Regions from separate parts of the Heyndrickxia sp. FSL K6-6286 genome, predicted to be linked through region 3. Evidence: riboswitches for the same ligand, from Rfam matches in the RefSeq annotation. Region 3 holds a riboswitch; each other region holds the start of a gene.

Region 1 (10,159 bases), 250 kb from region 3:
TCATCAAAATTATCAATTATAAAATACAAGGAGGAGATGTATCAATGATTATTGGATTATCCATTATATTGTTACTTGTTTTAATATTACCCTTTACTAAATTTGTTGAACGAAATTTAGAAATATTTTTATTTATAATGGGAATATTAGCTGTCATTGTAAGCCAAGTTTACTCATGGTCACTTGTTAAAGAAGCAATCATCCATCCGATTAACATTACTCTTGCAGTACTCATAGCCGGATTAGTTTTTCGCTGGTTCCAACGACCGATTGAGAAAGGAATCCTGTGGATTAGCTCAGTAATGCCATATCGCTTATTTATTGCACTTTTTGTCATCGTTCTTGGAATTGTATCAAGTATTATTACAGCAATTGTAGCAGCTATCATCCTAGTTGCGGTCATTAGTGTATTACGATTGGACCGAAAATCCGAGATTCGTCTCGTTGTGTTAGCATGTTTTGCAATCGGTCTGGGGGCAGTGTTAACTCCAATTGGTGAACCACTTTCTACAATTGTTGTAAGTAAATTGGATGAAGATTTCTTTTATCTCCTTAAATTAGTTGGAACTTCTGTTATTCCAGCAGTGATTGTTTTTGGAATTATCGCCGCTTTTGCAGTGAAACCGGGTGGTAGATTAAATGAACCTGCCTGGAAATCTGAAATAGCTGCCGCAAGTGAATTAGCAGGATCTAAAGAGAATGAAACGGGTAGTGTAAAAGCAGATACAGGCACACAGACTGAGTCCTATGCGGAGATTATTATTCGCAGTTTAAAGATTTATTTATTTGTAATGGCTTTAACATTTCTTGGTGCTGGTTTTGAACCATTTATTGAAGCGTACTTACTTGATTTAAGTCCTTTAATTATGTATTGGATTAATATGCTCTCTGCTGTTTTAGATAATGCGACATTGGCTGCAGCGGAAATAAGTCCTGCTATGAATGATACTACGATCAAAGATATCTTAATGGGTCTCCTCATTAGTGGGGGAATGCTTATTCCTGGAAATATACCCAATATTATAGCTGCTGGTAAACTGAAAATTACAAGTGGAGAATATGCACGATTTGCTTTTCCTATTGGTTTAGCAGCAATGGTTCTTTACTTTGTTATTATTTTGATAACTGATATTTTGTTCTAAAATGTTAAACTGAAAATAGAAATAGGGTTGTCTGGTAGCAATATCTTTTCATCAGACAACCCTTTTTTATAATCAGTAAAAAGTGAGATCCATTGAAAATAATTATAAATAAATCGTAGATTTAATTAGATCTCAAGTATTCCTCAAATGAAGGATAGGAAACGACATATTCTTGGTTAACCACCTCCCATAAGTATAGCGAGGCAATCGATTGATAAGGTGCCCATGCTTTTCCTTTTTCTTCTAAAAGTTTTTTACCATCTGATTCTTTTGAAACTGAATAAAGCCATTTGACACCACGTTGGAGACCAATATCTAGTAGGGATAATACATCGAGTCTACCTAGTGAGAAGATGAGAAACATTTCCGCTGTCCAACGACCAATTCCTTTGACTTGTGTTAATTGTTGTATTACCGTTTCATTCCCCATGTATGAAAATTGCTCAAATAGTAGCTCCTTTTTAGTAATTTTTTCGGATAAATCTCGTATATACGAAATCTTTCGGTAGGATATACCTATCTCTCTTAACTGCTCATCTGATAATGCTAAAATAGTCTCCGGTGAGAGATTGGAATTCGTCAATTTTTTTAGCCGCTCATTTAAAACGGAAGCAACCTTTGAAGATAATTGCTGTCCGACTATTGATCGTAATAATGCTTGATAGGGATCATCACTTATTTTTATATTGAGCGGACCAATAAGTTTCATTAGTTGTTGTAAGATAGGATCGGCAGTTCCTAATTTTTGTAATATTATTTGGTTCAATCGAATCACTTCCCTAAATTTTTGATTAACTAGATATGAACTTCATCATTTTAGAATAATATTAACATTATTCAGTTATTTTTAAATCATATAAAAATATTTTTAGATGTAATTTAAGCTAAATTTATTATCAATAGGGGTGGAAAGGAGTTTGGTTACAACTAAAAAAAGAATAAGAGGCATTTTTTATACTCATTTACACATACCTCTAATGGGGTAAGGCATTCGTTCTAAATGTAAACAAAGTGATTGAGGATACAGAAGGACTGCTGTGCACTCTATAATAGAATTAAAAAATTATGGAAGGAAAAAATTATTTCATTACTGTTGAAAAAGCTAATATTCATGACAATGAATGAGATAGAAGGTTTGAATGAAGAGTAAAACAGAGAAAATGAAAATACGTAAAAAGATTGATACATTAGTCATGGATGTATAGTCTATTATTTTAACTTTCTAATGAAAATGATTGATTTTTATCCAGAATATGCTAAGATGGGTTTAATTAAATGAAATTGATCACTAGGGGAGTCTTTTAAGAAGACTGAGACAGAGGTTCTGGACCCTTTGAACTTGATCCAGTTGATGCTGGCGTAAGGAAGTGGCTGTATTTTTCGGTGCGATGAACCGTGAAAATCAGTCCGTCCTTATATCTAGGGCGGTTTTTTTATGCCTTATAACAATAAAATATAGATTCTGCTAGGGGAGCCGAGTTTGGCTGAGAGAGATCAAAGAAGATTGATACCCTTTAAACCTGATCCGGGTGATGCCGGCGTAGGGAAGCGGTCCAAACCTATTTTTTAGGTTGTCTTTTTATGGGATATAACCGCTTTCTTTTTAGGAAAGTGGTTTTTCTGTTGTGGAGAAAAAAGAATTTATCTTCGTTTTCAAAATTACAACGTTCTTGATTTGCCAGCTCTTATCGAAATTAAACAAATTTCGAAAGTTCTTAAGGGAAAGGGGGGTGATTCAATGTCTAAAACTAGAAAACTAACATTGACTTCAATAATTATTGCGATTACTACACTAACAAGTAATATCGTGTTTATTCCAGTAGGGTTTGCGAAAATTTTTCCTGTACAACATATGGCTAATGTTTTGACTGCTGTATTGCTTGGCCCGGTTTATTCCGTAGCACAGTCATTCATCGTTTCATTACTTCGAAATATGAATGGAACTGGTTCTATTTTTGCTTTCCCAGGGAGTATGATTGGTGCTTTTTTAGCAAGCTTTCTATTTTTTAAAACCAAAAAGCTTATATGGGCATTTATTGGAGAGGTAACTGGAACAGGGATTCTTGGTGCGCTCGCTGCCTATCCGATTGCAACTCTGCTTTTAGGGAATAAAGTTGCCTTATTCGGGTTTGTACCGTCTTTCATAATCAGTTCCTTAGGCGGTGCAATTATTGGCATTGTTTTTATCAAAATATTATTCAAAAACAAAATAATAGGGGGAATCATCTATGAAAACAGCTCTTACAATCGCAGGCTCTGATTCAGGTGGAGGAGCAGGAGTACAAGCCGATTTGAAAGCATTCTCTGCATTAGGTGTGTATGGAATGTCTGTTATTACAGCTGTTACAGCGCAAAATACTGTTGAGGTACGATCGGTTCAGATGCTGGATATTTCGATCATTCGTGATCAAATTGCAGCAATATTTGAGGATTTACCGGTGGATGCTGTGAAAATTGGCATGCTTGGATCAGCGGAAATTGTAAAAAATGTGGCTGAAGAACTCAACAAGTATAAACCAAAACAGATAATTCTAGACCCTGTAATGGTTTCAAAGGGAGGACATCATCTTTTATTGACGGATGCTATACAATCCTTAAAGGAAAAATTGCTTCCAGTGGTAACACTTGTAACTCCTAATATTCCAGAAGCGGAATGTTTAACTAATACTAAGATTGAAAATATTGAGGATATGTATCAAGCATGTAGAAATTTAAAAGAGCTTGGGGCAAAATCTGTCCTCCTAAAAGGAGGACATCTTGAAGGAGATCCCAATGATTTATTTTTCGATGGCATGCAATTCACATGGTTAAAAGGGAAACGAATTCATACGAAGAATGTTCATGGGACCGGCTGTACTTTATCCTCCGCAATTACAGCGTATATAGCCAAAGGATACTCTTTGCAGGAGGCTGTTAAAGCAGGTAAATCCTATATTACAAAAGCAATTCAATATAGCATTAATATTGGATCTGGTCATGGTCCTACCCATCATTTTTTTGATATTTATGAGAAAGCTGGTTTAGTAGAAAGAGAGGAAAATAAGGGGGAGTTATAGTGAATAATATCAAAGAATTATTTAATAGAGTAAAAGAGTCGAAGCCACTTATTCATCATATTACGAATACAGTAACCATCAATGATTGTGCCAATGTGACACTTGCAATTGGGGGATCACCTGTAATGGCAACAGAAACGAATGAGATGGAAGAGATGATCCAGTTAGCAGATGCACTAGTGATAAACTTTGGAACCATTCATGAACAGGTTTTTGAATCTATGATTCGTGCTGGCCGTGCTGCAAATCGTAAAGGGATACCTGTAATATTTGATCCTGTTGGTGTAGGTGCAACTTCTTTTCGAACAAGTAAATCACAGATTCTATTAGATCAGGTCAAAATGGATATCATACGTGGGAATGTAAGTGAGCTTCATGCGTTAATTGGTGGAAGTAGTCAAACGAAAGGAGTAGATGCAGGTGAAGTTTCAGTTTCTCCGATAGAAATAGCGAATCGTGCAGCGGAAAAATATAAGTGTTCAATTGGGATAAGTGGCAAGGAAGATGTCATTTCAGATGGAAAACGAACATTCATCCTGCAAAATGGTGATGAAATATTAACAAAAATAACAGGTACTGGCTGTATGTCAGGTTCTATCATTGCAAGTTTTGCTGCAGTAAGTGAAGACCCTTTAAATGCTACGATGGTTGGAATGTCTGTCATGTCAATAGCGGGTCAAAGGGCAAAACAACATCTGAAACTGAATGAAGGTCTAGGAACATTTAAAGCAAAACTTATAGACGAAATTGATCTGATGAATGCTGAAACATTTAATCTTGAGGTGAGAATACATGAATATTGATTATCAACTGTATCTTGTTACAGATGAACAAACGTCCGAAGAGGAATTGCTTCCTATTGTTGAAAAAGCGGTGCTAGGTGGAGTCACTGCTGTGCAACTTCGAGAAAAACACTCAGAAGGAAAAATCTTTTTTGAAAAGGCAATAAAACTTAAACAACTTCTAGCAAAATTTGATGTTCCATTAATCATTAACGATCGTGTGGACATCGCATTGGCAGTCAATGCAGAAGGAATACATATTGGACAAAAAGATCTCCCCTTAGTGGAAGTGAAAAAAATAATACCCAACTCAATGATTGTCGGTGTTTCTGTTCAAACTGAGGAACAAGCATTGGTTGCACAAAAGGAAGGGGCTGATTATATCGGTGTTGGTACTGTTTTTCCGACAACTACAAAACCTGATGCGATCACTATGTCTTTTGCGACTTTAAGAAAGATTGTTCAAGCCATTCATATTCCTGCAGTTGCGATTGGAGGGATATCATTAGAAAATGTTCATCAGTTATCAAATGTAGGAGTATCTGGTATTTCCGTAGTTTCGGCGATTATGAAAGCGGATGATCCAAAATCTGCTGCACAAATGTTACGGAATAGTTTCAAATAATCATATGAAAAGAGGGGGAAAAATGGAAAGAATTCAAACAGAACGATTTACAGACAGACTTTATAAAAAGGTTGAACCTATTTGGCACCAAAATTTTCACCATTCATTTGTGCAAGGAATTGGTCGAGGGACACTCGAAAAAGAATTATTTTCTTTCTATCTGAAACAGGATTATGTTTATTTAATTGAGTATTCCAAGCTTTTTGCTATAGGGGCACAAAAGGCAACTAGTATTGAGATTATGAAACAATTTTCTGTCTTACTGCATGAAACTCTTCATTTTGAAATGGATGTTCACCGTTCATATGCTAAATCATTTGGGATAAGTGAGGAAGAGTTGGAACAATCAGAACCAACTCCAATTAATTTAGCGTATACCAATTATATGTTAAATGTGGCCCATAACGGTACTTTAGCAGAATTGGTGTCATGCCTTCTTCCTTGTGCATGGGACTATTGGGAGATTGGAAAGAAATTATATAGTAATTACCATAATGAATTGGAAACAAATCCTTATAAAAATTGGATTAAGGCTTATTCATCTGATGAATTTGGAGCCCTAGCAAAGTGGTTAATTCAACTCATGGATGAATTAACCTTTGAAAAACCCGAAAGAGAATTAACAATTTTAGAAAATCATTTTCAAACGACCTCTCGTTTTGAATTTTTATTTTGGGAAATGCTTCTAAATCAAGAAGAATGGCCGTTGCAGGTGCAGAATATGGTATAAGTTTTGAAGGTTTTTAACAATTTAATTGGAAAATCTCATTTTTTACTAGTTCTGGGACAGTTTATAAAGCTGTCCCATTACTATTTTTTAAAGCTGAATTGCTTACATAACATTTTCTAAAAGCCACTTTTCTGTTTGACCTTCAATGTCAGTGTGAGTCCAAGCTATTATTGCATTTTTCTCTCCTAACTGATTGATTTGATGTTGAAAAAACATATCCGAAATAAAATACCCCAGTCTGTTATAACCAAAGGTACGCCCACCATAAATAGAAAACCATTCTCGAAATATTTGTTCGGGTGAATGGATAGCATAGTCATGTGCAAAAGCCATTTTAATTTCATGTTTATGTGCTTTTGCATATGTTAACCAATTATTCCCCTCATCGTTAAATGAGAAATACATGGAAGGATCCAAGTTTTTTGCGGTTTTACGGGAAAAATGAATAGCTGCTCCTTCTTGGTGAAGCCATATAAGTGGATTATTCCAATTTAACTTTGACCATTCCATTCCTGACATGTCTGAAAGGATATAATGTGCAACATGACCAAATTCGTGTGCAACAATTGTTCTTAAATGATCTGGTGAAGGGGATAATCTTTCTAATGCAAAGGATATGTTAGGAATAATTTGTCTGTGTGTATATGCATTTGATCCAAACCCCCCAACTATTAAGTTTACTTCAATTGGAAAAGTAAGTTGATACATATTGGAATACTTTTCATCGATTTCTTTGATAATAGGTTTTATGTTTTGGTGAACTTGGTTAATTCTTGAAAAAAACTGAGGGTATTTTTTTATTGATTGAGAATGTCGTTCATCGGTATCCTTACAATGATAGGCTAAATATTCTTGGAAAATGTCAGGATATTCATTGTAGTAGCTTCTTAAGAAACGAATTGAAGGGTGATAATTATTCATAAAAAAAGGTATCGTGTCAATTATTTTCAAGGGAATCCCTCCTAAAGTACTCAACTCTACTATAAATTTATATTAACATAGTTTACCAATGGAAGGGTTATAGTCTCTTTTGCTTTAGTATGAAAAATGCTAGAATTAAGTTAATCAATTCATACAAGTTTAGTAAAATCCGCGGAGGCGGTAGAGGTTCTAGCTACCCTCTTAAAAAAACTAATGAACAGTACGTTAATTAGTACTGTTTTTTTCTCTAAAAGGGTAAACAAAACATCGCTGTATCTAAAGAGGCAACTAAACCAGTATATTATTGCGAAATCAATTTTATAAAGGGAGTAGTTAAATTGAAAAAGGAGAAAGCAATTGTTGTGTTTAGTGGTGGCCAAGATAGTACAACATGTCTATTTTGGGCGTTGAAACGTTTTGAAGAAGTAATTGCAGTGACTTTCGATTATAATCAACGACATAAAGCGGAAATAGATTGTGCAATAAATATCACCCAGGAGTTAGGAATTGTACACCATATTTTAGATATGCAACTATTAAATCAACTAGCTCCGAATGCTTTAACAAGAGTTGACATTGATGTAACAGATGGGGAAGAGGGGGAGCTTCCATCTACATTTGTACCGGGTCGAAATTTATTATTTTTATCCTTCGCTGGTGTTGTAGCCAGTCAGGTAGGTGCAAAACACATTATAACAGGTGTCTGTGAAACAGATTTCAGTGGTTATCCTGATTGTAAGGATATATTTATCAAATCTTTAAATGTGACCTTAAATCTAGCCATGGATAAACAGTTTATTATCCATACACCTCTAATGTGGATAAACAAAGCAGAAACATGGAAGTTAGCGGATGAACTTGGTGCATTAGATTTTGTCCGTACAAAAACATTAACTTGCTATAATGGAATAATTGCAGAAGGGTGTGGAGAATGTCCCGCTTGTAAACTACGAAAAAGGGGATATGATGATTATATAAAAACAAAAGTAAGATAATTAAAGAAAGCACAAGAAACTTCTAACAAGATTGTTTCTTGTGCTCTTGAATACTTTTGAACATAAATTCTATTGTATTGCTTTCAAGAAGTGAATTAGTTGGTCCTCTTGTTCTGTATTAATAGCCACTTTGTTTTTACCAACCTTGCCACATTTTATACACTTATGGATAATTTGATATCCTTTTTTATTAGAATAATCTAGACCTACTGGAGCCATTAAACCTCGACAACTACTTTCCCGATCACCTGGCTGCTGATCTAGATGCAAAGAATATAAACAATATGGGCAATGATTACGATAACTTCCATTTGTTAATGGTTTAATTACCATCCTGCATTTCTTACATTGAAATCCTGTATTTTCAGTTTTTCTACTCAAGGACAATACCTCCTAGATGATTTTTTCATCTATGGAGGCAGGGTTCCGTTTTGTTTTTCCCCTATATGGAGCTTCAGGCTTTTGAGGAGAAGGGACCTGTTCACCGCTCGGCTTTACCATGCGATTAATTCTAGTTCCTACTTCATTTGAGCGTTTTTCATCTCAAAATCCGGACCTCGATTGATTTTATGAATTTGTATCAACCACTGTAAGACAGACATCTCCACCTTCCACTAGTAGGTGTTCTACCTCAATCACTGACAATGGCATGCGTCCCCCATACTGCCCAATTATGTGTAAAATAAATTAACAAGAAACCACTCCAAATCTTATTATGTTTAAAGTATTCGATTAAATTATATCAAATAATTTAAAATAGTTGATTTTTTTCATAATAATAGTAGAACTATCACTGTTTTATTATGATTTTCAAATTAAATAGAAGGGTGAATGTACAGACACCACAAAATATTAAACCTATTGTAATATATCTAAATATTCATTATAATACTATTAATTAGAAATGCATCTAATAGAACACGACTTGATGTTAGAATAATTTCACTATTCTAATGGTTTAACAACTAGGGGGAAACGTATATGAAAAGTATATGGAAAAAATGGAGTCAAATCAGTTTAGTCAAACAAATATTAATCGGTTTGATTATCGGGGTTATTCTAGCAGTTGCCATTCCAACTGTCGCCAAACCATTTGTTATATTAGGTTCATTATTTGTAGGCGCATTAAAAGCAATAGCACCTATTTTAGTATTATTCTTGGTTATGTCTGCCATCGCCCAACATAAAAGTGGTCATAAAACAAATATGAAATCTATTCTTGTACTCTATCTATTAGGAACATTTTTAGCTGGATTAGTGGCTGTAATTGTAAGTTTCATCTTCCCAGTAAGCCTAACTTTAGCTGATAGCGGAGAGGATTTAGCTGCTCCCGGTGGAGTCATAGAGGTCCTAAAAACATTATTACTTAATATAGTAGATAATCCGGTTAAAGCTATTTATAATGCAAACTACATCGGAATCTTAGCTTGGGCAATCCTTCTTGGTGTAGCACTTAAAAATGCACCTGATACGACTAAAACAATGATAGCAAACGTATCTGATGCAGTAGCAAAAATGGTTACATGGGTCATTAAATTTGCTCCATTAGGTATTATGGGACTAGTCATTGAATCAATTACGACAAATGGGCTTGAGTCATTATTAAGCTATGGAAAGCTACTTGCTGTATTACTTGGCTGTATGTTATTTGTTGCTGTAGTTATTAATCCGATTATCGTGTACATTGGTATTCGTCAAAATCCATATCCATTAGTTTTTAAGTGCTTAAAAGAAAGTGGTATTACTGCGTTTTTTACACGCAGTTCAGCAGCCAATATTCCTGTTAATATGAGATTATGTGAAAAGTTAGGTTTGGATAAGGATACGTATTCGGTTTCTATTCCATTAGGTGCAACAATTAATATGGCTGGTGCAGCTGTGACTATTTCTGTGTTAACACTTGCCGCT
Region 2 (10,159 bases), 630 kb from region 3:
AAAATCCATACACGAAAAGCGCATGTTAACCATTATAGTTGGGGCAGTCTTAGGTTTCATTGTAGGCTTAACCTCCATAGGAGCGGGATCATTATTTGCTTTAGCAATGCTATATTTATTTAGAATGAGCCCTTCTGAACTAGTAGGAACAGATATTGCACATGCTTTTTTATTAGTTACTGCAGCTGGTATCATGCATGCTGGTATTGGTAATGTCAATTATCTATTAACGATAAACCTATTGTTAGGATCGATACCAGGAGTAATCGTAGGAAGCATCTTATCTTCTAAGCTACCAGTTAAACCGTTAAGAACGATTATGGCCATAATGATCTTAATAAGTGGAGTAAAACTAATTTAAAAAAGTGAAGCTTTGTGCTAATCAAGAACTTCATAAGACTATGAATTTGGGTGGATGCTGAATCCCCCAACTCCTTTTATAACTATATGTTAGAAAAAAATAAGCCCCCACTATAATGGGGACTACCAACTTGCCTTTTTGATTCCTGGAATTTGACCTTTATAGGCTAATTCACGGAAACATATACGACATAGCTTAAATTTACGGATAACTGAATGTGGACGTCCACAATTCTTGCAGCGTGTATAGTTTTGAACTTTATATTTATGTTCCTTATTTTGTTTAATTATTAATGCTTTTTTTGCCATTATGAAACCTCCTCTTTAGATTATTAGTGGAGGTAGAAGAGCATATTTTCATCTTATCAAATTAATATACTTCAGTAAATAGTAGATTATTGGTACATGGGTTTTTCGTTTCACGATATGATATGGAAAATCTTTTTACATAATTCAAAAAAAATTCATTAAAACACGCAATTATATGTTAGAAATTTTCATTTTAAATAGATCTCTTTTTAATAAGATCTTTTATACTGGCTGTTTTTGTATAGTTAGTTGCTTTTACAAAACTATCCCTGATCTTCCAAATGAAGGTTTGATAATCTTTAACCCATATAAATATCAGCTACATACATTCAAAAAGCCTGTTAATCATTTCTAATGTTTAATGATGACCATCCACAAAACGTCCATAGTCTGGTATGGCTATTTGGTCAAAATTTTCAACGAGGTTTTTTAAACCACTAGCTAATTTTTCTCCAGACATTGGAACCCCATGTCCAGTTATCACTTGATCTGGATATAACTTTTCTAATTTTCTTACGGATTCCCAAGCAGCCTTCCAATTAGTTGTTAAATATCTTGGTGGACCGTTCACTTCCTCTTCTTGCATCAATACCTTAAAAAGCGAATCCTGTTTTACCGTAATAAACGCATCCCCGGCTATCAGCGAACGATCGTTATCACGAAACAAAGATACATGACCGGGTGAATGACCTGGAGTATGAATCCAGCGCCAATCCTCCATCCCTGGGATACGACCATCTGATGGGAGTTTCTCAATATTCTTTCCTAAGTGGATCGGTTCATTTGGAAAATATGGGGACATTTTTGCTACTAGTCCCCCTTCTACTGTTGCATCGGGTTCTGGATAACTTTTATCTCCTATTAAATAGGGTAACTCCAACTCATGCGCATATACTGGAACATTCCAATGTTCGACCAATTCAACAATTGCTCCCACATGATCAAAATGACCGTGTGTTAAGACAATTGCTTTAGGCCGGCTATTAGGACCAAATCTATCTTCTGCTTCACGGATAATCATGTCAGCTGATTTCGGCATTCCGGCATCAATTAAAATCCACTCAGAGTCTTTCTTAGGATACCCAACAAACCCTACATTGACCACCTGGACTGTATAACAATATAGATCATTTGATACCTCCTGACCCATACCGCTCATAATTGAAGTGACAGGTATATATTTGTAATCTTCGCCGTACTCCATTTCTTTATCCACGATATACGATTCCTCGTTTCTTGTTATTTTCCCTTCCTTTCATATTATTTCAACATTTTTTTTCATTATTCGATTGATAAAAAATGTAATCCTTCTGTAAAAAATATAATTATACAATAATAATTCTTAATACGATTATTATCTTATTGTAACTTTATTCGGGTATAGAGATGATAACATTATTTATATAAATACAATATTTTTAGTAATACATTTATATCACATGGTTAGGATTTATAGTTTTGTGAATCGAACGAATTAAATAATGTTATATAAAAATAGAAATAAAATTATATAGTGAGGTGTTAATATGGCTTCGACCACTAAAAGAAATTTATACTTTGATAATGCAAAGTTAATCTTAATTTTTTTAGTCGTCTTTGGGCATGTCATTAGTCCTTTAAAAAGAAATGATGATTTCTTATTTACAGTATATACAGTGATTTATCTGTTTCACATGCCTGCATTTATTTTAATATCCGGATATTTTGCAAAAGGATATCGAAAAAAAGGATATTTAATGAAATCGGTTAAAAAGATACTTTTACCCTATGTTATTTTTCAAGTCATTTATTCCATTTTTTATTTCTTTAACGGGGAAGAACAAACATTAACATTTGATTTTTTACAACCACATTGGTCATTATGGTTTTTACTTAGTTTGTTTTGTTGGAATATCTTCCTATACCTTTTTGCACGATTAAAATGGGCTGGATTCTTGCTTGCCGTTGGAATTGGTATAGCTGTTGGCTATATAGATCAAATTGGAAGCTTTTTAAGCCTTTCGCGGACTTTTGTATTTTTCCCTTATTTTCTATTTGGTTTTTTAATCGACGCAAAGCATATCCAATGGATAAAGAATTTCAAGTTTTCGAGTGTAATTGGAATCGGCCTATTGTGTGCAACCTTTATTGTTTTTAGCTATTCTTTTCCAAGTGAGGCAGTTCCATGGTTACTCGGATCCTCTTCCTATGCAGATATGGGAAATGTAAACCTGATTGATGGTGTATTTCGAGGAATACAATATGTAAGTACATTTATTGTGATTTTTGGCTTTTTAACATTAGTTCCTTCCGGTGGATCTAAGTTTACTGTCATTGGTGAACGTACCTTGTATATCTATTTATTACATGGATTTATTATTAAAATAATCGAAACATTTGTATCTGATGAATCACTTGCAGCATTTGCGCAAAATTATTTATTGTTAATTTTGTTTTCCATCTCTATCTGTTTAATATTAGGAAGTTATTTAATAAAAAAATATACAAAACCACTTATTGAATTGCGCTTATAGTGGGGATTTGTATAAATTTCACATTCATTTCACACCATAGTAGTAATAACAAAATTAGAGGTGAAATGGATGGGACTTTTAAATACATTTCAGGAATGGGCTAGCAACCGGCATGAAAAAATGCTAGCTAATATGGAATCAAAGGGCTTTTGCCCAGATTGCCGAGGAAAAGGAATTAATCATCTTGCATTGAGTGAATATTATTATTCAACTTCCATTGAATGCCCTGGTTGTAATGGAAGTGGTACGTTCACAGACTGGGCAAGCAATAGTAAATAAAAATATAGGCAACCAAATTAAGATCCTGACTCCATACTTGTCTGTTCAGAAAAATGAGTGTTTACTTGGAGTCAGGCTCTTATATATATTAACCGCCAAAGAAAAAGTCAAGTATGTTGGAGCCGGTGGATGCTTGTTTATTATAAAATTCCGAGTAACCGCAGTTTTTACAATACACAACTGTAAATTGGTTATTTTGAATGTCGAACATTTTAGATAAGCCCGTACCTGTCATCGCTACATCCTTTTGACCAGCATTTTGACTTCCACACTTTATACATCCTTTTTCACTCATATCAAATTCCTTCTCTCATTTAGATTATTCATTCATTAATATTTACGTATTTTCCTTAAAAAAGTTTCAATCTAATTATATCTGTATTTGCTAGCCTTAAGAAAACAAATACATAGATAATACTTAGTACAAATCCCTACATTAAATAAAAAGGCCTAATTTTCAAATGTAAAGAGCACCACCAATGTGATGCTCCATCTAATTATTCTAAATCAATTTTTTCTAAAGATGTCTCTGCTGGTCCTTCTATTACATCTCCAGCGATCGAGAACCTAGAACCATGACATGGACAATCCCAAGTACGATCTCCAGAATTCCATTCCACTTCGCAGCCTAGATGTGTACAGGTAGTATCAACTACATATATTTTCCCCTCTGAATCACGATAAGCTCCTGCTCGCTTGCCATTCACATTAACAACTGAGCCTTCATCCTTTTCTAAATCATCTATATCTCTAAGTGGGTATTCTAATTTTCCTTCCACTAAATGCTTAGCCACATCAAAATTCGTTGAAATAAATTCTTTTACACTTGGATCAGCATTAAATCGCGAAGGAGAGAACAATTCTTCAAATCGATTTTCCTTCTCCCTAATGATGTCTCTTATTAATAATGCGGAAACAGTACTATTGGTCATCCCCCATTTCCTAAAACCTGTTGCGACAAGTATTCTATCGTGATTGCTGGTAATTCGACCAATATAGGGTACTTTGTCTAGAGTCGTTAAATCTTGAGCAGACCAACGAAATAAGAAATCCTTGATTCCAAAGGTCGTTTGTGCATATTCTTCAATAGCCTCGTAATGCTGAATGGTAGGAATCCCTTGGCCTGTCTTATGATTTTCACCGCCTACCAACAGAACATTCTCCCCCTGATAATTCATACGGCGAAAAGATCTTGTTGGCTGTTCAGCATTAATATACATACCAGGTGGAGGGTCTTTTTCTGTTTTCACAGCAATAAGATAAGATCTTTCAGCATACATTCTTGTTGGATAAAACCCGAGACCGTCGTAAAACGGAAAATGAGAGCATGCACATACATATTTACATTTTACCTTTGGTCCACCTCTCGTGATAACAATAGGATATTCTGCATAATCTACATCTGTAGCTGTTGTATGCTCGAATATTAGTCCTCCAGATTGCTGGATATACTCAATAAGCGGTTTTAAATATTTTATTGGATGAAATTGAGCCTGGCTTCTCATCACTAATGCAGCTTTCACGGAATAATCAATAGGCAATTGTTCAACCAATTCACCATTAATCCCTAATTCCTTATAAGCTTGCTCTTCGGTTTTCAATTTTGGTATATACTCCTCACTATTTGTAAAAATATAGGCATCTTCTTCACTAAAGTCACATTCAATCCCATGTTCTTTAATAGTTTCTTTAATAAATTGTATGGCTTCCGTACTCGCCTCATAATAAAGTCTTGCCTGTTCTTTTCCTAGATTTTGAATTAATTCATCATAGATTAAACCATGCTGTGCTGTGACTTTGGCAGTTGTGTGTCCCGTCGTTCCATTCAATAATTCTCCAGCTTCGATAATGGCTACCTTTAACCCTTCCTTTGTTAAAAGATAACCCGTGGTGATACCAGTAATACCGCCTCCAACAATTGCTACATCTACCTCGATATCCTCTAGCAACTCGGAATAACCAGGAATATCCATCCCTTGTTTCCATATCGGTTCAGGAAATTGTGGCATTTTCACTTCTTCGTTTGGCATCTAATCTTCCTCCAAATGCAATTATATACTTTCTATTTTTAACCAAAGGAAGAAATTTCATGTATTCTTTTTTATCGCCACGGATGAATTTTTACATATATTAAGTAAATAATACTCAAAGCTACTTACTAAAACAGAAAGGTGAATTAAACTTAATGACTGAATCATATGAAGACAAAAGATTAACAGATACACCAAAGCAGCCAAAAATCACGATAAATACAGCAATGAGTACCAAAAACCAAAAAAAATATTATCCTGGTCATTCAGTGGCTGATCATAAACAATTAGAAGAGGCAAATACCAACATAGCTGGAGACGAAATAAAGCAACAGAATGAGAATTTATAAATGAGATATGTATACATAAAAAAAGACGCTTTGATTTATGTACTATCCAAAGCGTCCCTTCGTATTTCATTGTTTATTGTTATTGCAGGTAACAGCAAAAATCAATTGTATAAATCTACCCCGATTTACAATATAAGTAGAATTTTAGAAAATTGATTTTTGATTATGCTTGATTAAGCAAATCTTTTAACAAGTCTTGGGCTCATCGTAATGATGATACTTAAAATAATTGCACATAAAAGACCTGATAGAAGCATTGTTGTTCCATTAGCAATTAATGAATATAAGAATGGCGATTGCCCTTCTGGTGCAAATTTACCCCAAAAAATCATCCCAGCTAAAAAATGCCAAAAATAACGACCAATGCTGCCAATAAACGTTGCAACTACAACTAAGAAAATTGTCTTTCCTTTATTACCTTCATGAATATTCGCTTGAATAAATGACCTAAATAGACCTGCTAGACCAATAAAAGAAAAGGCAATAAAAAATTCTATGAACCCTTGAACGGGAGTTAATATATCATCTGCTGCATCTCCCAAAACAATTTGAAGTAGTCCCCATAACAATCCTCCGACAAAGCTTGCTCTCACACCCCATCGAAAAGCAAGAATGAAAATAGGAACCATAGCAAAGGAAACTGAAATCGCTGAGCTTAGTTTTATAGATGGTAATAAATCTAACACAAACGCAAAAGCAGCACATAATGAAATCTCGATCAAAGTTAGCAAACTAAATTTTTTCATAAAAAAAATCCCCCTCTATAGTGTTTTTAAAGAAACGCACCGCAAAAGGGGGAATAAACGATTGCATATTGTAAAAAAAGCAATCCATTATTCAATCCACATCCCTACGCTAGTACTAACTAACAGGTTCAAAGGGTCAGAACAAATATGTTCACTCTCAGCAAAAAAATGCTCCCCTTGTGGTAACGTTCATTAAATTTTCATTAACATTGTACAACAATTTTAATTATTATGAAAGGCATTTTTTTTTAGAGAAACAACTGCATCCCTTTCAATAACTGACTTTTCCCTTTTTTAATCAACTCATGGTATAATTAATAAGATATTATTCTTTTGGAGGTATTTGTCTTTGATTACTGTAAATAATGTAGGCTTACGATTCGGTGAACGTAAACTTTTTGAAGATATTAATATTAAGTTCACACCTGGAAACTGTTACGGACTTATTGGTGCAAATGGTGCTGGGAAATCAACATTTCTTAAAATATTATCTGGTGAGCTTGAGCCTCAAACTGGTGATGTGCATATAACACCAGGCGAAAGACTTGCTATCTTAAAGCAAAACCACTTTGAATTTGAAGAAGAAGAAGTTTTAAAAGTCGTTATTATGGGACATACACGTCTATTCGAAGTTATGCAAGAAAAAGATGCAATATACATGAAAGCTGATTTCAGCGACGAAGATGGAATGAGAGCTGCGGAGCTTGAAGGTGAATTTGCGGAATTAAATGGTTGGGAAGCTGAGTCAGAAGCAGCAATCCTTTTAAAAGGACTCGGCATAGATGAAGAGCTTCATTCAAAAAAAATGGCAGAGTTAACAGGTGCGGAAAAGGTAAAAGTATTACTTGCACAAGCTCTTTTTGGGAAGCCTGATATTTTACTTCTAGATGAGCCAACAAACCATCTAGACTTAAAAGCAATACAGTGGTTAGAAGAATTTCTAATCAACTTTGAAAATACAGTTATTGTCGTATCGCATGATCGTCATTTCTTAAATAAAGTCTGTACGCATATAGCAGATCTTGATTTCAGTAAGATTCAATTATATGTTGGAAATTATGATTTTTGGTATGAATCTAGCCAATTAGCACAAAAAATGGCCCAAGAAGCGAACAAGAAAAAGGAAGAAAAAATTAAGGAATTACAAAGCTTTATTGCCAGATTTAGTGCAAACGCATCTAAATCGAAACAAGCCACTTCACGTAAAAAGCTTTTAGACAAAATTACCTTGGACGATATCAGGCCATCTTCAAGGAAATATCCATATGTACATTTTACACCGGATCGTGAAATTGGAAATGATCTTCTCCGTGTAGAAGAACTATCAAAGACTATCGATGGTGTTAAGGTACTCGATAATATTAGTTTTACAATGAATAAAGATGATAAAATCGCATTAGTAGGTCATAATGAATTAGCAAAATCTACTTTATTTAAGATTTTGGCTGGAGAAATGGAACCCGATAGCGGAACATATAAATGGGGTGTCACAACCTCTCAATCATACTTCCCTAAAGATAACACAAGTTATTTTGAAAATGGCGAATTGACTTTAGTAGATTGGTTACGTCAGTACTCCCCTAATGATCAAAGTGAAAGCTTCTTAAGAGGATTTTTAGGAAGAATGCTTTTCTCTGGTGAAGAAGTGATGAAAAAGGCCAATGTTCTATCGGGTGGTGAAAAAGTTCGCTGCATGCTTTCAAAAATGATGCTTAGTGGAGCCAATGTCTTATTACTAGATGAGCCAACAAACCATCTTGATTTGGAATCCATTACAGCAGTTAATAATGGTTTAATACGTTTTAAAGGTTCAATGATTTTTGCATCACATGACCATCAATTTTTTCAAACCATTGCCAATCGAATCATAGAAATTACACCAAATGGCATTATTGATAAAGAAATGACCTATGATGAATATCTAGAAAATGACGAAATTCAACATCAATTAAAAATGTTATATGCATAAAAACGATAAAAAGGTTGCCTAAAGATTGGGTCTGACATCACCATACGATATCTAATAAGAATTTTGTTCTAAAAGATTACGTATTTATGTGATGTCGGACCCTTAAATAGACAGCCTTTTTTATTTTATAAATTTCACTGGGTAGTCCGGTTTAAATTCAAGCATACAATTTATTATTCATAAAAGTGGGGTGGTAAAATTGTCTTTAAATGGAGATGATTTCATTAAAAGAATTGATGGTTTAAATAATGAGGTGTGGGTGGATGGAAAAAGAATAACTGGAAAAATCTCGGCACACCCTGCTTTCAGTGGCGTATTAGCAATGAAAGCTAAATTATATGATTATCAAGTTGAACATTGTGAAGAATTTACATTTTTTTCTGAAAGAACGAATAGTAGAGTGAATTTTTCATACCAACAACCTAAAACAATAGAAGATTTAAAGAAAAGATCAATTGCTACGCAAAAGTTGGCAAAATTAAATGCAGGTTTACTAGGTCGCTCACCTGATTATATTAATACTGGAATAATGAGTCTAGGTGTGGCAGAGGAAATTTTTAAGGAAGAAAATCAACATTACCATATCAATATACGCCAAATATATGAAGATGCAATGGAAAATGATTTGACATTTACCCATACATTTATCAACCCTCAAGTCAACCGTTCAGACAATTATTTCGAGGAATCTGATAAAGTTATTGCCGCAAAAGTAATTCGAGAAACAAGTGAAGGCATAATCATTTCGGGAGCTAGATTATTAGCGACACAAGGTGGAATTACTGATGAGATTTTAGTTCTTCCTGCAGGGGGAAATTACTTTGAAGATCCATATAATTATGCATTTTCTATTCCATCGAACACCCCCGGATTAAAATTTATTTGTAGGGAATCATTCGTCTCCAATGAATCCATTTACGATGCACCTTTAAGTTCAAAATTTGAGGAAATGGATTCTATTGTTGTATTTGATAATGTATTAGTTCCTTGGGAAAGAGTATTTCTTTATAAAAATTTTAAGATCTCTTTACGAATGTTTTCCGAAACTAAATTTAATACTTTCCTTCTCTACCAAGCCGTTTCCAGAATGATTGTAAAAACTGAGTTCCTGTTAGGAATAGCGGAATCCATTGTCGAAACAATTAGTATTAAAGAATATCAACATGTTAAAGATAAGATTACAGAAATAATCTCAGCACTTGAAATAATAAAAGCATTACAATTATCAGCCATGACACATGCTAAAGTTGATTCGAGGAATACAATGGTTCCAGATGATTATCCACTTAATGTTGCCATTTGCTATTACCCTAAAATATATCCCCGACTGGTAGAGATCCTTCAATTATTAGGTGGAAGCGGTTTAATCCTTCTCCCAACCAAAAAGCAATTTGACTCTTCTATTGGATCATATTTAGACGATTATCTTCAAGGAACAAATTCAAATGCCGTAGATCGTGTACAACTTTTTCGACTAGCGTGGGATCTCTGTATGAGTTCATTCGGTTCAAGACAAACACATTTCGAGCGATTTTTTTTTGGAGATCCTATTCGTATCAGTATGGGTTTATACGATGGATATCCAAAAGAAAAATACATAAAT
Region 3 (10,159 bases):
AATATTCAATGATCTGCGGATATTCGTTTAAATCCATTTTTCCTTTCAAACTAATTGCATAGGTTCCTCTTTTTATGCGATCAAACCATCCGTAATAATTTTTATTTAAAATTGATAATGTCTTTTCTCCTGTTCCCATTTCACGTAAAGCTTTTGGAGTTAGAGGCCCATATAAATCAAGATAGTATGCGATTTGGATACAGTTTTCTTTGTAGGCAGTCATAATCTTAGTTTTATTGCTTCCTCCGAGATTATGGTCTCCGTGCCTACCTTCGACTTCCAATAAGTGCTTTTGTCTTTTCTTCTTATTTTGTTGCATACTTTTTTTACGATTAAAACTGGTAGGGGGAAATACAATATCTACTTTTGTAGAAGACTTCAAAAAAGAAACAAGAATCAAACCTAATTCAAGTCTTTTGATCAAATGGCATATATCTCTCCACTTTTTGGAAAAAAGATTGTATGAAGGCTTTGGGATAGCGATATACACTTGATCCGTTAATTTTTGTCTTTTTGCCGCTTGAACGAGTAAATCAAGATTTAAACGAAGCTTTAATTCAATTAATATTAATTCCTCATCTTTCACAGCCGTTATATCACAATCATTAACCTCACCATATACTTCATAACCGAGATTTGAGAAATACTTTTGAATAGGTTTATACAAGTCTACTTCATATAACTTATCTGTTTTTTTCTTCATGGATGAATTCACCATTCTCACTTAAAAATTGTAGTTTCATTGTAACATAATGATACTTAATGCTAGATAGAATATATAAATGTGATAATAGATAATTTATAAATAATAGTTAATCATCATTTTCTTTCTTCTAAAAATGTATTGACTTTGTTCCTGCATTTATTATATAGAGGAAACCTGTCTATTTCTCGATTTTATTTTATACGGCAGTTTTTTCTTTAGTTTGTTGTAATTGTAGAAGAACTGCCGCAGCTTTTACACCTAATAAATGAAACGTTTTTATTTAGTTTATGGCTCTTTTCTAAGAGGAATGAAGGAACCTGTTGGACTTTCACCTATTTTTTATTTGTTAGCACATCTCCTAATTTGCAACATTGTTTGAGAAATACCCCTTTGAAAAATAGATTTTAAAAAAATCTCTCAATAAAAAGGGGATTTTAGCAAGTTATGCAGAATAGTATAGTGTAATATCTAATTTTTTGGAGGGTTATTTTTGGAACTTTCATTCGATCATTTAGTGCATATTGTCAATCGTCCAGAAGAGACTATTGAAGATTTTGCCACGATAGGCTTAAAAGCGAACCTAGGTGGGAGACATGAATTTTGGGGAACATATAACGCACTAAGCTATTTCGGACTAAGTTATATTGAATTTCTTGGAATATTTGATTATACAATCGCAAGTAGTATTAAGGATAATGACTTAATTATTCAAGCGCACCAATGGTTACCTGAAAAAGAAGGGTTTGCACGAATTGCCTTACGGACAAACGATATTGACGAAGTAACAAAACGTCTTAATCAGCTTAAAATTAAAACGATTGGTCCTATTAAAGGCAAAAGAAAAAGAGAAGATGGCAAGCTTCTTCAATGGGAGATGCTGTTTATTTCGGATCATGTCGAAAATCTACCAACTCCCTTTATTATTCAGTGGCACGAGGCGGATGAGGTAAGATTGAAAGACATCGAACAAATTAACAATCCATTAAAACTACAAGAGCTTGTATTTGCTGTAGAAAATGGTGAAGTAATTGCTGAAAAATGGAGTCAGTGGTTTCAGTTAAAGAAAAAAGCACCCTATAAGGACAAAAAGTTAAAAGCAAATTGTATCTCATTAGAGCTCGAAGGATGTAATCTAGTATTTGCATCGCCCTATGGTCAGGGGGAGATATCAAGGATATTAGAACATAATGGGGAAGGACCATGTCTTTTAAAGATTGCAAATAATAATATTGTCCTGGAAAAGGAGATGTTTGGAGGATATTATCAATTTGTATAATACATACATTAATCTAATTATTTAGTTATAAATAAGTGCTATCTACTAAGGAGTCTGTCCCCTTAATAGATAGCACTTATTTTTTTAAATGTAATTTCCTGTTCATCTTCTGTTCATATACCAATCATAAACTTAAAGCGTTAAGAAGAGATTGGAGGAATTAAGTTGAACATAGCTTGGAAAGAAATAAGGAAAAATAAAGTAAGGTTTATGATCTTAGGTTCTATCATCTTTCTTGTTAGTTTATTGACATTTATTATATCTGGTTTAGCAAATGGATTATCACAAGACAATGCAGCATTGATAAACAATTTACCAAATGGACAATTCTATATGACGAAGGATGCCGAAGGAAGCTATAATCTTTCCCGAATAGACCAAAGTATCCAACATCGTGTATTAAGTGAACAAAAAAATGCAGTAGCTTTTTCAATGCAAATGGGATTTATAATTGATGATGCTAATAAACAACGAAGTGTCACATTTTTCACTTCGACCCATTCAAATATATTCGAAAATGTAAAAAAAGGGGAGATAATACTGGATTCCTCATTGAAGAATGAAGGGATTAGAATTGGTGATACATTAACAAACAATCAATTTAGGGGGAAGTTTATTGTAAAAGCATTTGTTAATCAAAAGAAATTTAGTCATGCACCGGTTGCTTTTATAAATATGGATGATTATAAGGAGATCTTTGGGGCAAAGGATATGCAATTGCTTTATATCCCTGGAGCAGATTCAGATCAAAAGTTCGCTGGCTTACAAACATTATCGAAGAAACGGTTTCTTAATACAATTCCGAGTTATAAAGCAGAGCAAATGTCTTTAAGTATGATTGTATTGTTTTTAGTTGTAATAAGTGGATTGCTGTTTGCTATTTTTTTCTACATGATGAATGTTCAAAAAATTGGATTATACGGTATTTTAAAAGCAATTGGACTAAAAACGAGTACCCTATTCAAAATGATGTGGACACAAATGATTATTATAACATTCATTGCACTTGCTTTATCAGCTGTATTAAGCCAAGTTTTTAATTTGATTGCACCTGAAGGAATGCCTTTTCATTTAACAACGGAAACAACCATACTATTATCTTTAGTTTTTATCGTTATCGGATTTTTAGGAGCTACTCTATCTGGTTTTCAAATTAAAAAGATTGAACCAATGCAAGCCATTCAACAAGGAGAGATGTAGGATGTCGATATTTACTTTAAAGAACGTTAGAAAAACATTTTATAATGGTGAGATAAAGGAAGAAATTTTAAAAGGTATTGATCTTACTCTGAAAGAAGGGGAAATCACTGCTTTAGTAGGTCCCTCAGGCAGCGGTAAAAGCACACTCCTTACAATTGCAGCAGGACTTCAACCAGCTACAGATGGAAAAGTAATGCTTGGTATGAAAAATATGATCAGTATGAACTCAGAACAAATTCGGAAAATCCGAGCAAATAAATTTGGATTCGTCTTTCAATTTGCTCATCTAGTTCCTTTTCTTACTGTTGAAGAACAATTGCTCCTTATGTTGGATGTTTCTGAATCAAAATTAAAAAAGCATGAACAAAAAATAGAAATAAACAAGATCCTCAAAATGGTGGAAATGGATCACCGAAGAAATGCTTATCCGTCTTCATTATCTGGCGGGGAAAAACAACGAGTTGCAATTGCACGGGGAATCATCCATAAACCTAAAATACTTTTTGCGGATGAACCAACCGCAAGCCTCGATTCAAAAAGATCTAAAGATGTCATGTCATTAATTCGTCATTTGGCAAGAACATTAAATATTGCTACTTTACTAGTGACTCATGACGAAGAAATGCTCACTTATGCTGATCGAATTGTTAAAATGAGCGATGGGAAAATAATAGGAACTGTATAATAGATTTATAAATAAAAAAAGGGGTTGTCTTTAAAGTTGAGTAGACAACCCATTCCTCATTCAATAAGATATAGTCCGGTGCTGTTTTTCTTTGATACGATATACTTGATAAAGCATCAATGCAAGTATGGAAAGTATCGCCCCAGAAATATACGGGAGACCCGCTGTTATGGAAAATAACCATCCTCCTAGAGGCGGACCGATAATTCTTCCAAAGGAATCGAAGGATGAAAGCAATCCTGTAGCACTTCCATGACCGGCAGTTGATTTTTTCGTTAAAAGAGCTGATACACAAGGTCGAATGACACCATTTCCTAATCCAAAAATAGTTAAAAAGATTGCTGCAGTTGTAAAACTATTTACTAGTAGTATTAAAACAAAGCCGATGGTTGATACAATGATTCCTCCCTGGATCACTGTGCCCTCTCCATATTTTTTTGAAAATCTACCAACTAATCCCCCTTGAACAAGGGCACTACCGAACCCCATTATCATAAAAATATAGCCTAAGTCTATTGCATCTAATCCCGCCTTTTTGGCTGCAAAATAGGCAAATGAAGCCTCTAATCCAGACAATGACAATGAAATAAACCATTGTAAAATATATAAGATAGATAATGAACCACTAAAGGAGCTCCATATTGATGATTTTTTATCTGCGTGCTGTCCTCTTTTTTCTTTTGAGAGAGATTCCTTTAAGACGAATAGAACAAGAAGAAAGGTAATAAATGAAGAGGCAGCTGCAAGATAAAAGGGCATATTTAGACTAGTCTTAGAAAATAACCCTCCAATAGCTGGTCCAAAAATAAATCCTAAACCAGTAGCTGCACCAATAATTCCCATTCCTTTACCGCGATCTTCCTCAGAAGTAATATCTGCCACATAAGCCATAGTTGTTGGCATATTTGCTGAAGATAATAATCCTCCAATGATTCTAGCGATAAATAGCATCCAGAGTTGACTGGAAATAGCCATTAAAATAAATGACACAGAAAGACCTAATATCCCAATCATCATAACTGGCTTACGTCCAATTTTATCAGAAACACGGCCCCAAATAGGTGCGGAAATAAGTTGCATAAATGAATAGACAGCCATCAATAATCCTAGCTCGGTCGGATTTGCCCCCATATCCTCTGCAAAAAATGGCATAACCGGAATAATAATTCCAAATCCCACCATTACGAGAAACATAATTAAAAATAAAATAGGTAGTACCTTTTTAGACTCCATAATGAACAATCCTTTACAATTTTTCTATTGATTAACTATTTGTATCTATGTAAATAATTATGCTTAGTTTATCATAAAGTAATTGATTATCCGAATGTCCATCCATCTTTTCACAATTATGTAACACTAAATGATAAAAAAACAGGCACCTTTCATTCTAAGGTACCTGTAAATTAATTCTTTATATATCCTTCATAACTTCTGAAACAATTTCATATGAACGAAGTCGTGCTTCGTGATCGTATATTTGTGCATTAATGATGATTTCATTTGCTTGTGTATCATTTAAGAAATGCTGCAGCTTTTCCTTTACAATTTTTCTATCTCCTATAATGGAAGCCCCGATTCGTTGCTGTAGTAGAGCTTTTTCATAATCGCTGCATAGTTCGCTAAAATTATCAACAGGCGGCAAAAGGGGCATTGGATTGTTGCGAATTAAGTTTAAAAATTGTTGCTGCATCGAGGTTGCCAGTAATTCAGCTTCTTTTACTGAATCAGCAGCAATAACATTTACACCAACCATCGCATAAGGCTCCTGTAATACTTCTGAAGCTTGGAAACTACGTCGATATAAATCCAATGCAGGTAAAGTATTCTCTGGAGAAAAATGACTTGCAAATGAAAACGGTAGTCCTAGATGGCCAGCCAATTGTGCACTAAAACCGCTAGATCCTAGTAACCAAATCGGAATATTTAATCCTTCTCCAGGTATTGCCCGAACAGGCATTTTGCCAGTTGGTTTAAAGTAGGCACGTAATTCAGCTACTTGCTGCGGAAAATCTTCCGCATCTATTCGCCCGTCCCTTCTTAAAGCGTGAGCAGTTAACTGGTCAGTACCAGGAGCTCTGCCTAATCCTAAATCGATCCTACCTGGAAAAAGGGATTCTAATGTCCCGAATTGCTCAGCAATTACTAATGGTGCATGATTGGGAAGCATGATCCCTCCTGAACCTACACGAATATGTTTAGTTCCTGCCGCTACATGTCCTATAACAAGAGAAGTAGCGGAGCTTGCTATCCCAGGCATATTATGATGCTCTGCCAACCAGTAACGAGTAAACCCCCATTTCTCTGCATGTTTTGCTAAATCTAATGTATTTATCAATGACTGCGAAGCAGTACTTCCTTGGACAATTGGAGAAAGGTCAAGCACAGAATAACGAATTTCATTTATTTTTTTTGAATGATTAACCATAGATTCATCTTCTTTCTTTTTTCGGTAAATACGTAATTTCATTCTAACAGTCAATCAGCATGTTACAAAATGAAATGCATTTTTTCTCTAAGCTCTTTTTTGCATATCTATATATAATTGTGTGTAGGCTTGATGCTCTTGATTCATTCCAATTTCGTTATATAGCTTTGCTAGCCATTTAACAGGTTTCGGATCATAAGCTTTTAGTTCCATTTCCCAGCTAAAACAATCAATTGCTTGATCATATTGTCCAAATTCATAAAATAATTGGCCGAGTAAGAATTGTTGATCAGGATCGTTTGAAAGCTTCTGCATTTGCTCGATCTTTTTCAAGATGGGTATTGCAGGAATACAGCCTTTTAGTGGTACAAGCCATTCAATAATGGAATCAATATTCTGTTCTTTTAGAAGTAAAGTAATGAATTGGTGAAGAAAAATTTTAGCTTTTTCAGGATTTATATGAAACAGTGGTACTAAGAATGAATCTATTTGTTCGGATTGAAAATACCTAGGATTTAGATCCACTTCATTAAGTGTCTCTTCAAAAGCTTGGGCTTGTGAGGTAGTTAAGGAAAGTTTGCTGCGAATTAATAGTTGAATGATCTTCTCTACATCTTTATTTTCTAGATACAAATCTAATAGATCATTAATTAATTCTGGAATGTGTTGCTCTTTTTGGAATAAATCCTCTAATACGGAGATTATATCATCTTTCGGTAAATGTACCTGAATGAATTGGAGTAGAGATGGATAATTTTCCTCATTAATAGTTTGTAGATAGAATCCGATTAAGTCCATCCATCTAGATTGATTTTTTAATAGTTGCTCTAGCCTTTGATATTGCTGTTTATTTTCTTTCAATCTAAAAAGTCGATTTTCCATGTAGAGTGGATCTTTATCGATTAATACATCTGCTAATTGATCATAGAGCTTGCTATATTTGATAAAATTTAAGTCACTTGCAATAGCTTTTACCCAGCTCTCATTTGGGCAAAAATCCATCAGGATGCGAAGAATACGATAACTTGAAAACAGTTTGCCATTGCGACGGTAATCATAAAAGATCGTTTGTATGTAGGAAAAAATGGTCTTCTTCGAAATAAATGATTCAAAAAAGGTTGTAAGAAAGGCAACTTCTTGTGGAGTAAAAAGATTTTCGGCTTTTTTAATTAGTTGTTGAAAGGAATACTTCTTAAATGGATGTTCTAGTGTAATGGAAGAAAAGACTAGTGGGTGATTAGGTGGTAAGATTAGACCTTTAGTTAATGCTTCACTAATAAAAGATTTTCGTTTAAGTTTGGAGGGTTTAACGTAAGTTAGATAGTGATTTTTATAGAAGAAAAGATAGTAAACATGTTTTTCGTTATCCATTGCTTCAATGATTTTACTTTGTAAATATATAGCCATCTGTGTGATACGAAGTTCAATAATTTGGTTTTTCTTTGATATCTGAATAGATTGTTGGCTCATAGGAATCCTCCTCATTTTATGTCCGGTATCATTATATCATAAAAATTAAGAAGAATAACATGATGGAAAGAGAAGATTGGAGCTGAGTAGGATGTTTGGGCGATTATCTACAAGTAAACTCTATAATTTTCCATTGAAATATATTGAATATCAATAAATTATATTATAGGTAGGGAAAAAACCCCTTGAATAATATTTTTTGTATGTTAGGATGATTATGACAATATGATAATAATGACCACTAGGGGAGCCTTTATTAAGGGCTGAGATTAAAGTTCAACTTTAAGACCCTTTGAACCTGATCTAGTTGATACTAGCGGAGGGAAGTGGAGCAGAATGATATGTTTCCATCTTTATTCTGTCTTCTAACCACTTCCCTGTATGTGAGAGTGGTTTTTTATTTTTGGAAAGGAAGAGGGAGTATGTCATTTGCAAAGGAATGCCGAAAGGAAGCAAAAAAATGGTGGGATGCAAGCCTTCAACATCCATTTGTACAAGGTATAGGTAATGGCAAATTAGCAATAGAAAAATTCCGTTTTTATGTTTTACAGGATTCCTATTACTTATCTAATTTTGCTAGAGTTCAATCATACGGTGCAGCCATATCGAAGGATTTATATACAACGAATCGGATGGCTTATCATGCACAAGGTACATACGAAGCTGAAATGGCTTTACATCGTAAATTTTCTGCTCTTCTCGAAATATCAGAGGAAGAAAGAAAAGCTTTTAAACCTGCACCAACAGCATATGCTTATACCTCTCATATGTATCGAGCTGTTCAAAGTGGGAAATTGGGATATATAATCGCAGCTATTTTACCTTGTTATTGGTTGTACTAAGATATAGGAAATTATTTGAAGGATTGCCAACCAGGTGAAATGATTTACCAAGAATGGATAGCCGCTTATAACGGTGATTGGTTCAAGGAGCTTGTAACCGAACAAATACAACGAATAGATGAACTCGCTGAAGCATCTTCAGAAGAAGACCGATCCGAAATGAAAGAATTCTTTTGGAGGAGTGCGTATTATGAATACTGCTTTTGGGAAATGGCTTATACAATGGAGACTTGGAAGTAAAGGGACGGTTCTAGTGCTTCTTCGAAGCACTAGAACCGTCCCCGTTGAGGGGATAGGACCAATGAAAATAGAACAATTTCAAACGCAGATTAAGGATTTATTTGGTAATGAATTAGTAAAACATGAAGATGATGAGTATGGATTTACCTTTATTTCCAAAACATCATTTTCAAAAATTGGTTACGCAACAAATTTAACTTTAGAAACGATCCAAGAAGCTGTACTGAATCATGTTGATTTAATGATTACTCATCATGATGCATGGGACTTTTTGTATGGTATGAAAGATCAGTGTATGAAGATGCTTGAAGAAAATAATATTACTCATTTCTTTATTCATGCACCACTTGACTATATTGAGTTTGGGACATGTACATCGTTAATGAATATTCTTGAAGTTGATGTGATTAAACAGTACTCTCAATATGAAAATGGGAATGAGTTACCTTCTATAGGGTCATTTAATCATCCTATTTCATTTACAAACCTTGTTAAATTGATGTCTGAAAAATTAAACGAACCAGTGAGTGCATGGAAAAATAATGATCAAATGATTAAAACAATTGCTGTTTTAACAGGGGCTGGTGACTCTACAACAGTAATAAAACGTGCGTTAGATGCAGGATGCGATACATACATAACTGGAGAAGCAACACTATATGCAATCCAATATGCCAAGTTTGCAGGGATCAATCTAATCGCAGGAAGCCATACATTTACCGAAATCTTTGGAATCGAAAGCTTAGCGAAAAAATTAAAAGACCTAAATCCCCAAATTGAAATTATTCGATTGGAAGAGGAACATTTTGAAGCAAAGGGACGGTTCTAATGCTTCTTCGAAGCACTAGAACCGTCCCCATGTTTTTAAGAAACAGTTGATGTTTCTCTAGTGATTGCCGGTCTAGTTAAAGAAAAGATTGCACATAGTAAGGCGATAATGACAACAGCACTTCCAACCCAGGCTGTACTTGTTACTGATCCGGTTTTATTTAATACAATTCCACCTATTGCGGATCCAAGTGAAATGCCAATTTGTAAGGCTGAATTATTAAAGCTTTGCTGTATATCAGATGTCGCCGGGTCGGTTTGTATCAGATAGCTTTGCTGAGGTGGTGACAGACTCCAACTTAATGCTCCCCAGATCATCATTACAGGAATGAATAAAACAAGGGAAAAAGTTGTAAAAGGTAATAAGCATAGTACAATGGCAAATGTGCTAATGACTAGAATAATGCATTTCTTCGCACCTATCCTATCCGATAGAGTTCCACCTATTGCCCCACCACAGACTGCTGCAATTCCAAATACAAAA

What was found. Region 3 has a riboswitch for thiamine pyrophosphate ahead of tenA (thiaminase II). Riboswitches for the same ligand answer to the same signal wherever they lie in the genome.
Region 1: linked by a shared signal. The riboswitch ahead of thiW (energy coupling factor transporter S component ThiW) and the one ahead of tenA (thiaminase II) in region 3 are both predicted to bind thiamine pyrophosphate.
Region 2: linked by a shared signal. The riboswitch ahead of thiT (energy-coupled thiamine transporter ThiT) and the one ahead of tenA (thiaminase II) in region 3 are both predicted to bind thiamine pyrophosphate.

The regions. Positions count from the first base shown of each region.
Region 1 is NZ_CP152029.1:2,709,676-2,719,834, reverse strand. Features, by position in the region: gene MHI39_RS13720 (DUF1646 family protein) at 45-1,142, shown strand; gene MHI39_RS13715 (DNA-3-methyladenine glycosylase) at 1,264-1,908, opposite strand; TPP riboswitch at 2,423-2,525, shown strand; TPP riboswitch at 2,600-2,706, shown strand; gene thiW (energy coupling factor transporter S component ThiW) at 2,881-3,402, shown strand; gene thiD (bifunctional hydroxymethylpyrimidine kinase/phosphomethylpyrimidine kinase) at 3,371-4,198, shown strand; gene thiM (hydroxyethylthiazole kinase) at 4,198-5,001, shown strand; gene thiE (thiamine phosphate synthase) at 4,991-5,605, shown strand; gene tenA (thiaminase II) at 5,628-6,335, shown strand; gene MHI39_RS13685 (hypothetical protein) at 6,438-7,286, opposite strand; gene queC (7-cyano-7-deazaguanine synthase QueC) at 7,595-8,251, shown strand; gene MHI39_RS13675 (RNHCP domain-containing protein) at 8,321-8,632, opposite strand; gene sstT (serine/threonine transporter SstT) at 9,233-10,159, shown strand, end outside.
Region 2 is NZ_CP152029.1:2,320,773-2,330,931, reverse strand. Features, by position in the region: gene MHI39_RS11735 (sulfite exporter TauE/SafE family protein) at 1-361, shown strand, start outside; gene MHI39_RS11730 (type Z 30S ribosomal protein S14) at 484-669, opposite strand; gene MHI39_RS11725 (MBL fold metallo-hydrolase) at 1,028-1,885, opposite strand; gene MHI39_RS11720 (acyltransferase family protein) at 2,196-3,182, shown strand; gene MHI39_RS11715 (hypothetical protein) at 3,252-3,461, shown strand; gene MHI39_RS11710 (zinc ribbon domain-containing protein) at 3,550-3,756, opposite strand; gene MHI39_RS11705 (FAD-dependent oxidoreductase) at 3,959-5,491, opposite strand; gene MHI39_RS11700 (hypothetical protein) at 5,647-5,841, shown strand; gene thiT (energy-coupled thiamine transporter ThiT) at 6,015-6,587, opposite strand; TPP riboswitch at 6,672-6,775, opposite strand; gene MHI39_RS11690 (ATP-binding cassette domain-containing protein) at 6,937-8,556, shown strand; gene hpaB (4-hydroxyphenylacetate 3-monooxygenase, oxygenase component) at 8,756-10,159, shown strand, end outside.
Region 3 is NZ_CP152029.1:2,955,340-2,965,498, reverse strand. Features, by position in the region: gene MHI39_RS15025 (DUF2161 family putative PD-(D/E)XK-type phosphodiesterase) at 1-703, opposite strand, end outside; gene MHI39_RS15020 (VOC family protein) at 1,197-1,982, shown strand; gene MHI39_RS15015 (ABC transporter permease) at 2,148-3,182, shown strand; gene MHI39_RS15010 (ABC transporter ATP-binding protein) at 3,184-3,867, shown strand; gene MHI39_RS15005 (MFS transporter) at 3,928-5,100, opposite strand; gene MHI39_RS15000 (LLM class flavin-dependent oxidoreductase) at 5,282-6,295, opposite strand; gene MHI39_RS14995 (hypothetical protein) at 6,383-7,765, opposite strand; TPP riboswitch at 7,999-8,107, shown strand; partial or broken gene tenA (thiaminase II) at 8,188-8,847, shown strand; gene MHI39_RS14985 (Nif3-like dinuclear metal center hexameric protein) at 8,909-9,676, shown strand; gene MHI39_RS14980 (MFS transporter) at 9,712-10,159, opposite strand, start outside.